DNA from 3 places in the Embleya sp. NPDC005575 genome. Region 3 is predicted to be linked to each of the others. Evidence: riboswitches for the same ligand, from Rfam matches in the RefSeq annotation. Region 3 holds a riboswitch; each other region holds the start of a gene.
What was found. A riboswitch is a leader RNA that binds a small molecule or an ion and turns the genes downstream of it on or off. The one in region 3 is predicted to bind cobalamin.
Positions count from the first base shown of each region.

Region 1: linked by a shared signal. The riboswitch ahead of ABZS54_RS35685 ((2Fe-2S) ferredoxin domain-containing protein) and the one ahead of ABZS54_RS14595 (energy-coupling factor ABC transporter permease) in region 3 are both predicted to bind cobalamin.
Region 2: linked by a shared signal. The riboswitch ahead of ABZS54_RS09805 (CoA-acylating methylmalonate-semialdehyde dehydrogenase) and the one ahead of ABZS54_RS14595 (energy-coupling factor ABC transporter permease) in region 3 are both predicted to bind cobalamin.

Region 1 covers NZ_JBEXCV010000165.1:3,715-6,978, forward strand. Annotated here, with positions in the region: gene ABZS54_RS35675 (HEAT repeat domain-containing protein) at 1-1,022, opposite strand, end outside; partial or broken gene ABZS54_RS35680 (carbohydrate-binding protein) at 1,148-1,390, opposite strand; gene ABZS54_RS35685 ((2Fe-2S) ferredoxin domain-containing protein) at 1,423-1,875, opposite strand; cobalamin riboswitch at 2,010-2,166, opposite strand; gene ABZS54_RS35690 (GntR family transcriptional regulator) at 2,393-3,136, shown strand; gene ABZS54_RS35695 (ROK family protein) at 3,236-3,264, shown strand, end outside.
Region 2 covers NZ_JBEXCV010000020.1:52,075-55,338, reverse strand. Annotated here, with positions in the region: gene ABZS54_RS09805 (CoA-acylating methylmalonate-semialdehyde dehydrogenase) at 1-1,325, opposite strand, end outside; cobalamin riboswitch at 1,523-1,693, opposite strand; gene ABZS54_RS09800 (pyridoxamine 5'-phosphate oxidase family protein) at 1,849-2,301, opposite strand; gene ABZS54_RS09795 (acetate/propionate family kinase) at 2,889-3,264, shown strand, end outside.
Region 3 covers NZ_JBEXCV010000034.1:32,210-35,473, reverse strand. Annotated here, with positions in the region: gene ABZS54_RS14610 (ATP-binding cassette domain-containing protein) at 1-336, opposite strand, end outside; gene cbiQ (cobalt ECF transporter T component CbiQ) at 333-1,076, opposite strand; gene ABZS54_RS14600 (energy-coupling factor ABC transporter substrate-binding protein) at 1,081-1,449, opposite strand; gene ABZS54_RS14595 (energy-coupling factor ABC transporter permease) at 1,446-2,159, opposite strand; cobalamin riboswitch at 2,187-2,397, opposite strand; gene ABZS54_RS14590 (RDD family protein) at 2,570-3,115, opposite strand.

The DNA of each region.
Region 1 (3,264 bases), on a different contig from region 3:
TCCGCGGCGGACACGCGGTAGTCCGCGAGCGCCATCTCGATCACCGCCGGCACGTCGTCGGGCCGGACGAAGTGACCGCGTCGATGCATTGCCCGCAGACAGGCGACGAACGGCACGGCGAACAGCAGCGGGTCCATGCGCGCAAGCGCCGACAGTGCGGCCGTATCGCCGCGTTCGGCGAACTCCCCGACCAGTTCCAGGGCGCGCCGCCGCCGACTCCCCGGCAATCGCGGATCCGCCGCGATCTCGCGCAGCAGCCCGGAGAGGCCGAACCGGGCCGCGGTCTCCACGGCCTCGGGGTACTCCGTCACCAGCCGCCGCAGCGCCGACTCCAGGCCCGCCGGCGCGTCCCCGGCGGCCCACGGTTCGGCCAACTGGGCCAGCGCTCCCGCGACCACCCGCGCCCCGCCGGCCGGCTCCAGCAGCTCGACCAACCGGCCGCGCGCCTGCTCGGGCCCCAGCAGCGCGCCGTACACCCCCTCGCGCAGTACCCGCAGCGCCCCCGCGCGCAGCACCGGATCGGGCCGGGCGACCAGCCCGCGCAGGTAGTCGTCGAGGTCGGCCGGCGCGTCGGCGTCGATCGAGCCGACCGCCCGGTACAGCTCCTCGCCCGACGGTTCGGCCCGCACGGTCGCCTCGGGTCGGCCGATGATCTCGGCTCGCAACCAGGCGATCCGAACCTTGGCCGGCCAGGCCGCCGACCGCCATTCCGGCACCGGGACGCGCAGTCGCGCGTACGCCTCGGCCAGTACCGCCGCCGTCTCGGCCGGCCCTGCCGGCACTTCGGACAGCAGGCTCGCCGACTCCGCGGTCGAGCCCTGATCGGGCCGCCCGGCGCGTTCCCGGAGCAATACGACTCCGAGGTGGCGCGGCGCCGGGTCCGGATGTCCGATCAACTGCCGCAGCACCGCGACCGGGCAGGGCGTCGTCCCGTCGAAGTAGGCGGAGAGCCGGTCCACGTCGCCCCGGCGCACGGCGTCCGTCACGGCGTCCGTCACGGCGGCATGGTCGGAAGTCGTCATCGCTCGATCCTAGGCAGGCCGCCGAATCGGCACGAGCGAGTATTCGGCGGTGGGGGTCGACACGCGCCGGTGGTCCGGGATTCCGGCGGTCCCGCTCACCGGGTACCGGTCCCGCTGCGGTCCGGTCAGCAGGCGCCCAGGTCCTGCCAGACGCCCCATTGGCCGGTCGTACCCGGCTCCTCGCCCTGGGTCCACCACTTCGCTTTCCACGGGTGACCCTTGTGCGACACGGTGTTGTTCGCGACGTAGATCGCGGCGCGGTCCCACGCCGTCGTGGTGCACGTGCTCGGCGGGACGGTGGTCGGCGGTGTCGTCGGCGGCGTCGTGGTGGTGGGCGGTGTGGCGCCCGCGAACCGAACGGAGACTTCGCGGTCGGGCAGGCTCCCGGCATGAGCCCTCGTCAGGATTCCAACCCCTGCCTGGCCTTGCGGTTCGGTGTGAATTCGTACAGGTCCAACAGCCCCGGGGCATCCGCGACCCCCGGGCCGCCCGCCGCCGCCCACGCCGCTATCTCGCCGGTCGCTTCCCGGTCGTTGACCGTCCCGAACCAGGTCGGCCGGCCGCCCGCCGCACGGCCCGTCGGCGAGGGCTGCACCACGATCACATTGCCGCGCTCGCACGGGCCCAGACAGTCGCCGAGCCGGACCGCGACCCGAGTGCCGGTCAGCGCCGCGCCCAACGCCGCCAATTGGCCCGCGTGATCGGCACCCGCGATCTTGGCCGTGCCGCAACAGCAGCCCCGGCACACGGTGATCGTGCACGCGGCCGAGTCGGCGGACCGCGTGGCGGATTGCGCCGCGCGATCACGACGAGCGGCACGCTGCGAGCGGTCCGAGCGGTCCGAGCGGGTCATGGGAACTCTCCTTCGCGAGTTCGATCCGGGGTCCCGACCGGGACGACGCGGCGGCGCCGGCCACGAACACGCGACCGACCCTCCCGCGAGGCTCCGGTGGGCCGCGCACGGACGGGCCGCGCACGGGCGAAGGCAGGTCTTCGGACTCGTGGGCACGCCGGCCCGTCCGGGCACCGACACCTACCGGCCGTCGCTTCCCGGACACCGTGCTCGGCGTCCAGTGCGTGATGACGGCTCTCGTTCCCACTCACCGCTGCGGGGCAGTTCCGGGCTCACACCGGATTCCCTCTTGCGACACGCGCCCCCGGCCGGGGCGGTGAACCATTCGCGCAGGTCAGCTTAGGCGCCTCCGGTCCGGGCGCGGTGATGTGAGCCAGGTCACCGGCAACTTGGACCGACTTGGTCTGGACCTTTCGCAGTCGGACGCGGTTATATTCAACCGTCTTTAGTAAACCGAGCATGCAATAAGTCCGCGCCGCGCAGGCGTCGGTCAGCCGAGGGGGCGTCCGTGGGCAACATGGCGACATTGCCGGACGAGGCGGTCCTCGGCGAGCCCAAGTACTGGCAACTGCGCACCTCGCTGCTGAAGGCGATCGAAGAGGACTTCAGCTCCGGCGACATCCTGCCCAACGAGCGCGACCTCGCGGCCCGCTTCGGCGTCGCCCGGGCCACCCTCCGGCACGCCCTCGAACAGCTCGAACTCGAAGGCCGCCTGGTCCGCAAGCGCGGCGCCGGCACTACGGTCGCCGGACCGCGCGTGGACGTCTCGCTCAGCGCCGACGGCGAGGGCTGGCCCGGCGTGGACCTGCGCGACCGCGAGGTGATCGACTGCGCCACCATGTCGGTGACCGACCACTTCGCGGACACCCTCAAGGGCCGCCCCTCGGCCCTGGTGCACCGGCTGCGCCGCCGGCAGTTCTCCATGCGCCAGGTGGTCGGCCTGGAATGCCTGTACGTCTCCCGCGCCGTCGTGCCCTCGCTGTCCACCCGCGTCCCGGGCTTCGAGCGCGCCTCGCTGATGCTGCGCCAACTGCGCGGGCACCGCCTGGAGGGCCGGCACCGCGCAGTCGAACTGGGCGTGGCCGAGGCCGAGGAGGCGCGCTACCTGGAGCGTCCGCCGGGTACGGCCGTGCTGATCGTGACGACGACGTACACCGCGCTCGGCCGGACCGCCGCGGTCACCGTGGCGACCTACCGCGCGGACACCTGCCGGCTGGCGTTCGCCGAGGCGGGGCCGACCGCGTTGCGGCCCGCGTCCTGATTCGACGCGAAACCTGGGTACCATCCGCGCCTGAGCGACGACGGGCGCGACGGCCCGGACGCACGTACCGCGCGCCGGCGCGATGAGAGGACAAGAGCTGTGGCACAGGCGACCGGCGGAGACTCCTC
Region 2 (3,264 bases), on a different contig from region 3:
ATGGGCACGTTGACGCCGACCATGCCGGTGTTCACCCGGCGGCCGAAGTCGCGGGCGGTGTCGCCGTCCCGGGTGAAGATCGCCACGCCGTTGCCGTACTCGTGTTCGCTCGCCAGGCGCAGCGCGTCCTCGTAGGAGGCCGCGCGGACCACCGACAACACCGGGCCGAAGATCTCCTCGCGGTACACCCGCATCGAGGGCGTCACGTGATCGAACAGCGACGCGCCGAGGAAGTAGCCGTCCTCGTGGCCGGGTACGCGTACGTCGCGGCCGTCGACGAGCAGCTTGGCGCCTTCGGCGACGCCGATGTCCAGGTAGCCGCGCACCCGTTCCAGTGCATCCCGGCCCACCAGGGGGCCGAAGTCGGCGTCCCGGTCGTGCGAGGGGCCCACGCGCAGTGTGGCGATGCGGGCGACGAGCTTGTCCACCAGTGCGTCGGCGGTCTCGGCGCCGACGGGCACCGCGACGGAGATGGCCATGCAGCGTTCGCCGGCGGAGCCGTATCCGGCGCCGATCAGCGCCTCGACGACCTGGTCGAGGTCCGCGTCCGGCATCACGATCAGGTGGTTCTTGGCCCCGCCGAAGCACTGGGCGCGCTTGCCGTTCGCGGTGGCCGTCGTATAGACGTACTCGGCGATCGCCGTCGAGCCGACGAAGCCCAGGGCCTGCACGCGCGGATCCTCCAGGAGCGTGTCGACGCTCTCCTTGCCGCCGTGGACCACGTTCAGGACGCCGGGCGGCAGTCCCGCCTCGAGGAAGAGTTCGGCCAGGCGCAGCGGCACCGAGGGGTCGCGCTCGGAGGGCTTGAGCACGAACGCGTTGCCGCAGGCGATGGCCGGGGCGATCTTCCACAACGGGATCATCGCCGGGAAGTTGAACGGGGTGATGCCGGCGACCACGCCGAGCGGCTGACGCAGCGAGTGCACGTCGATGCCGGTGCCCGCGTTGTCGGTGAACTCGCCCTTGAGCAGGTGTGGGATGCCGATGGCGAACTCCACGACCTCCAGGCCGCGTTGCAGGTCGCCGTGCGCGTCGGCGATGGTCTTGCCGTGCTCGGCCGACAAGAGCTGGGCGAGCGATTCGCGTTCGGGCTCCACCAGTTGAAGGAAGCGGGCCAGAACCCGGGCGCGTCGCTGGGGGTTCCAGTCGGCCCACGCGGGTTGTGCCCGTTCGGCGTCGGCGATCGCCGCCAGGGTGTCGGCGCGATCCGCGAGCGGAACGCGTGCCTGTACTCGTCCGGTGTTGGGGTCGTACACGTCGCCGAACGCGCCGGAGGCACCGAGGACGTGCTTGCCGCCGATGAAGTGGGAAAGCTCGCGGACCATGAACGACCTGTCTCTCGTCAGGTGCGATCCGGAGGAGGGCATGACCCGCCCACGCAACCTCGGCGCGGGTGCGCGTGGTTGCCCGGTGCGGGTCGACGTCGAAATGATCAGGAACTCCTGGGGAGTTCGACGTTCGCAGGATCATCCGGGGCGGGTGCGCGGACCGGTGTCATGCGTGTTTGCTCCATCCTCGTGGACAACACGGATATACCCGCGGCCGGTATCCTGACTTCCGGATCCACGCACGATGCCCGCCTTCCCGGCCTTCGCCAGTGGCTTGGTGCTGCGGCAGCGCACTCCCCGGTCACAGTGGCGGGACCATGCCGGATTCACACCGACTTCCCTGCACCGCGGACCTTGTTGTTGAAGACGATATAGTCGGACGTCCTAGTAAGTCCAGCGCCGGCTCCACCCGGTACGGTCACCGACCGGCCCGCGGCCCGCCGGCCATCGGCCGCGTTGCGGCGCGGCATTTCGGGATCGGGCGGAGGATGCGCCGGGGATACCGGGTGAACGGCGGCTTTTACGCCTGTTGGGCGTCGGGAACCGCGGACGGCGTGCCGATTGTTCGGCGTTGGCTGAGGAGACCGGTGACGAACTCCGAGCTGACCCGGATCCACGCCTGCTCCCCTTCGTCGCCGTCGACCTCGGGGAGCAGGCGATCCAGATGGGCGACGGCCGAGGGATCGTGGACTCGCGAGGCGTGGCCGGTGACCGTGCCGGTCCAGCCGGTCCGTGCGGCCGGGTCGATGTGGTCGGCCTGGAAGGCGACCACCGCATCGAGTGCGGCCTTCGCGAGCGGGGAGCCGAGCGGAGCCCGAAACACCACGCACTCCCGGTCGAGCGCGAAGGCCACCACGTGAACGGCCGGAAGCGCGCCCTCGCTGACGACGACACGGCCCACCCGGGCGCTCGCCATCAGCTCCAACGTCTCCCGGCGGCCGAGGGCGCGTTTTGTCACGGGGTGTTCGCTCATTTCTCAACCCTCGAATCCCGTCCGGGCGCCGACCAGGGCCGAACGGCCCTGTGTCGGTCGGTTCCCTCTTGTCGACGCCGCGCCCGATGCCGGCGCGCTCGGCCGTGCGCTCGGGCCGTGGCTTCAGCCTCCCGCGGGCGTGACGCCCGAACCAGGGCCGACCGGCCCGAATCGGCGGGTCCAACAGCCGGTTGTCGCCGAGACGCCGGCTCGGCCGACCGGCCCCGAGCGGGGCCGATGCGCGCGGCGGTGCGAGCCCGGTCGTGACTGCCCGTGGCCGCCCGAGCATGGGTATGGTTTCGATTGGCGCGCCGTCGACGCGTCAGGGCCGTACGGCCCCAGGCCCCGGGCCGTTCGGCCCGGGTGCGCGAAAGCGCGATGCGGTGTCCTGAAAACCGCATCGACGCATGGACCTCGGAGGCCGTCGCCGTGTTTTGCCTTGCCCATCCTGGGACACCCCGCCCACCCGCGCGCCGTCGCCTCCTCGGCCGCCGCGAAGCACGGTACGCCGTACGGTTGTTCGAACAGCACCGGACCCACCGCCGGCCGCGAGCCGGGGCGCGTCCCGGCCGACGTGGTGGTGCGCGATGAGCGCTGACGCGACCCGGTCACAGTCAGCCGTCCCCGGTCGGGTCCTGGTCGTCAACGCGGGCTCGTCGAGCCTGAAGGTGTCGGTGGTCGAGTCGGACGACACGATCGAGTGCACCTCGAACCTGCGCTGCGCCGACACGTTTCCGTCCGCGGCGCTCGCCGAGTTCGTGCACGCGGCCGGGCCCGTCGAAGCCGTCGGACATCGCATCGTGCACGGTGGTGCGGACTTCACCGGCCCGGCCCGGCTCGATCCGCACGTGTACGAGCGGATCACCGCGCTGCGCCCGCTCGCGCCCCTGCACCAGGACCGGGCGCTCGCCGGCATCGACGCGATCCGCGCATTGTGCCCGGACCTTCCCGCGGTCGCCTGTT
Region 3 (3,264 bases):
ATCCAGCCCCAGGTTGAGCGGTCCGAACGAGACGTCCTGGGCCACCGACGCGGAGAACAACTGGTCGTCGGGATCCTGGACGACCAACTGCACGACCCGGCGCAGCGCGGTGAGCCCCTTGCGGTCGTGCCGAATCGGCGCCTCGTGCAACTCGACGTGTCCCGAGTCCGGCGCCAGGCCGCCGGTCAACAGCCGCAGCAGCGTGGTCTTGCCACTCCCGTTCGGCCCGAGCAGGGCCAGCGCGCGCCCGGCCGAAACGGTCAGGGACAACCCGGCGAACACCGGCGGCTGGTCCTCGTAGGCGTATCCGATCTCTCGTACCCGCAACGGATTCACGGCACCACCGATACCAGGAGAAGGGTGGCGGCGACGACCGCCGCCACCACGGACAGGGAGCCCGCCACGAAGACGCGCGAGATCGGTACCTCGTCCACCAGCACCCGCAGGCGCCCGTCGTAGCCACGCCCGGCCAGGCCCGCCTCCAAGCGCTGGGCGCGGGCGAACGCGTGCACGAACACCGCCGAGCCGAGCCCGGCCACCGAGCGCCACCGGGCCCGTCGGGTGCGATGGCCCAGCCGGCCGGCCTGCGCCTGGTTGATCCGCGCGGTCGTGTCGTAGAGCAGGAACAACATGCGGTACATCACCGCCGCGACGTCCACCACGGCGGCCGGGACTCCCACCCGGGTCAGTCTGGGCAGCACGTCCGACAGCGGTGTGGTGAACGCGAACAACAACATCGCGAGGCCGGCGGCAGTGGAGCGGGCCAGCAATTCGCCCGCGTGCCGCGGGCCTTCCTCGGCCCAGACGACGCCGTCCGCGCCGACGCCCACGAGCAGCGTCAGGGCGCCGGTCGCGGCGAAGCCCAGCGGCGCGCGGACGGCCCGCCACAGCCGCCGGGCGGGCACCTTCGCGAACCCGAACGCGATGACCAGGACGGTCCCGGCGACCAGCACCGCGCCGGGCCACGGCGGCAGCGCCACCGCGCAGCCGAGCAGCCCGAAGGAGAGCACGGCCTTGTCGGCGGGATGGCGGCGGCGCCACGAACTCGCATGCGCCGCCGCATCGATCGGCAGCACGGGATCAGCGACCCGATGCCGAAACCGGTGCCTCGTCGGCCGCGCCCGCCGGCTCGTCGGGCGTGTCCGCGGCCTCCGGCGCAAGCCTGCGACGGGTGCGCTTGACGCCGAACATGTATCCGACCACGCCCGCGCCCAGGGCGGCCTGCAACGCGAACAGCCCGGACTCGATCTCGCCGGACGGCGGTTCGTACAGCGGGCTGAACCACGGCTCGTAGTCGGGGTCGTTCTCGGTGATCGCGGTCTCGGCCCGGGTGTCGGAGCCCGCGAACGGCTCGTCCTTGTGATCGCCCATCCCGAACACCACGGGCAGCGCCGCGAGCAGCACCACGGCCAGCACGATCAGCAGGTTGATCTTCGTCGAGCGCTTCACTTGGTCTTCTCCTCCTCGCCCGCGACCCGCGCGTCCGTGACCACACCGAGGCGGATCAGGTCGCCTCGACTGGACTGCCGCAGCAAGCGCACGACCAGGACGGTCAGCAGACCCTCACTGATCGCCAGCGGGATCTGGGTGAGCGAGAAGATGCCGCCGAACTTGGCCAGGGCACCGGGAAATCCGCTGTCGGGGTCGGGGAAGGCGAGGGCCAACTGCACGCTGGTGACGCAGTACGTGCTCAGGTCCGCGACGAACGCGCCCAGGAACACCGCGATGTCCAGCGGCATCGTGCCGCCGCGTCGATCGAGCAGCGAGCGGGCCAACCGATACGTGCCGTAGCCGGCCCACGGGCCGACGATCGCCATCGAGAACGCGTTCGCGCCGAGCGTGGTCAACCCTCCGTGTGCCAGCAGCAGCGCCTGGAAGAGCAGGGTGATCGTGCCCAGCACGGCCATGATGGGTGGTCGGAACAGGATGGCGCCCAGCCCGGTGCCGGTGGGATGCGAGCAACTCCCGGTGACGGAAGGGATCTTCAGCGCGGACAGGACGAACGAGAACGCACCGGAGGCGCCCAGCAAAAGGGTGTTCTCGGGGCGGTCGCGCACCTCGCGGGTGAGCGCGCGGGCGCCGTGGACGACGAACGGGGCCGACGCGACGCCCCAGGCGGCGGCGTGTTCCCAGGGCAGATAGCCCTCGGCGATATGCATGAGGAAGGGTCCCTCTCCAACACCTCGTGGACGGACGATCGCCGTGGCCGGTCTCCTGGCTGACGGGTCGTACGTTCACGTCTCCGCCTTCCCGGGGCCGCGCAAGCGGTCCCAGTGGCTTCCCCGAGGCGACGAATCAACGTTTCCGCGGGGATGGAGGAGAACTTCCCGATCACAGTGGCGAGGGCCGCGCCGGCATCGAACCGGCTTCCCGAACACCACGGCGAGCCGACACTAGTGGTCGGATGGACATGGCGACAAGGTGGCTTTTGCAAACCGTGCGCAAGACCACAATGCGGGCGGAGCGGCCGAGCAATAGCCGCATTCCGGAACGCGGTCGACGCGCCGGCGCGGGCCGCGGGAAGGCGACCGAGGTGCTCGAAGGCGAGCACGAGTGCTTCGCGGCGGACTCAGTCCAGGCCGGGGCCGCGACCGCGGACCACCAGGGTGCCCGCCGCCCGGTCGCCGACCCGCCGGCGGCGCCCGTCGGTGAGCATCGCGGTCAGCCCGATCGCGCCGAGTGCGAACGTGTCGACGGCCAACAGCAGCCAGCGGATCCCCAGTTGGCGCCGGCCCGCTCGCCCGCCGGACACGTCCACGACGCGGATGCCGAACACCTGCATGCCCCACGTGCGCCCGTCGTGCTCTGCGGGTCGCAGCACCCAGTACCAGAGCAGGATCGCGACCGCGACGACGACCACGCCGGCGGTGATCGTCGCGGTCAACGGACCGCTGCGGATCGAACCGTCGGGGTGGGTGGGCAGCAGGACGAACAGGAACATCGCGGTCCCGAGCAACAGTGCGGAGGCCACCACGTCCACCAGGAACTGGCCGATTCGGCGCCACGGCACCGAGGAGTCGAGCGGGCTCTCGACATCGGGCAGCCACAACCGGGCACCCGACCGGGCGGGCCGCGCCGAGCGCGCGAAGTGCTGCGGAAGGCTGCGTTCGTACATGTCCTTGTACTTTCCGCAAGCGGGCGGGTTGACTCCCGGCGCGGCCGGATATCGCCGAGATTGCGCCCGGTCGAGGGACATGAGGGCCGACCGGGCACCGGGCGGGTGATCGAGCGGTCACCGGAATGGATCGAAGAGCATGCGCCGGT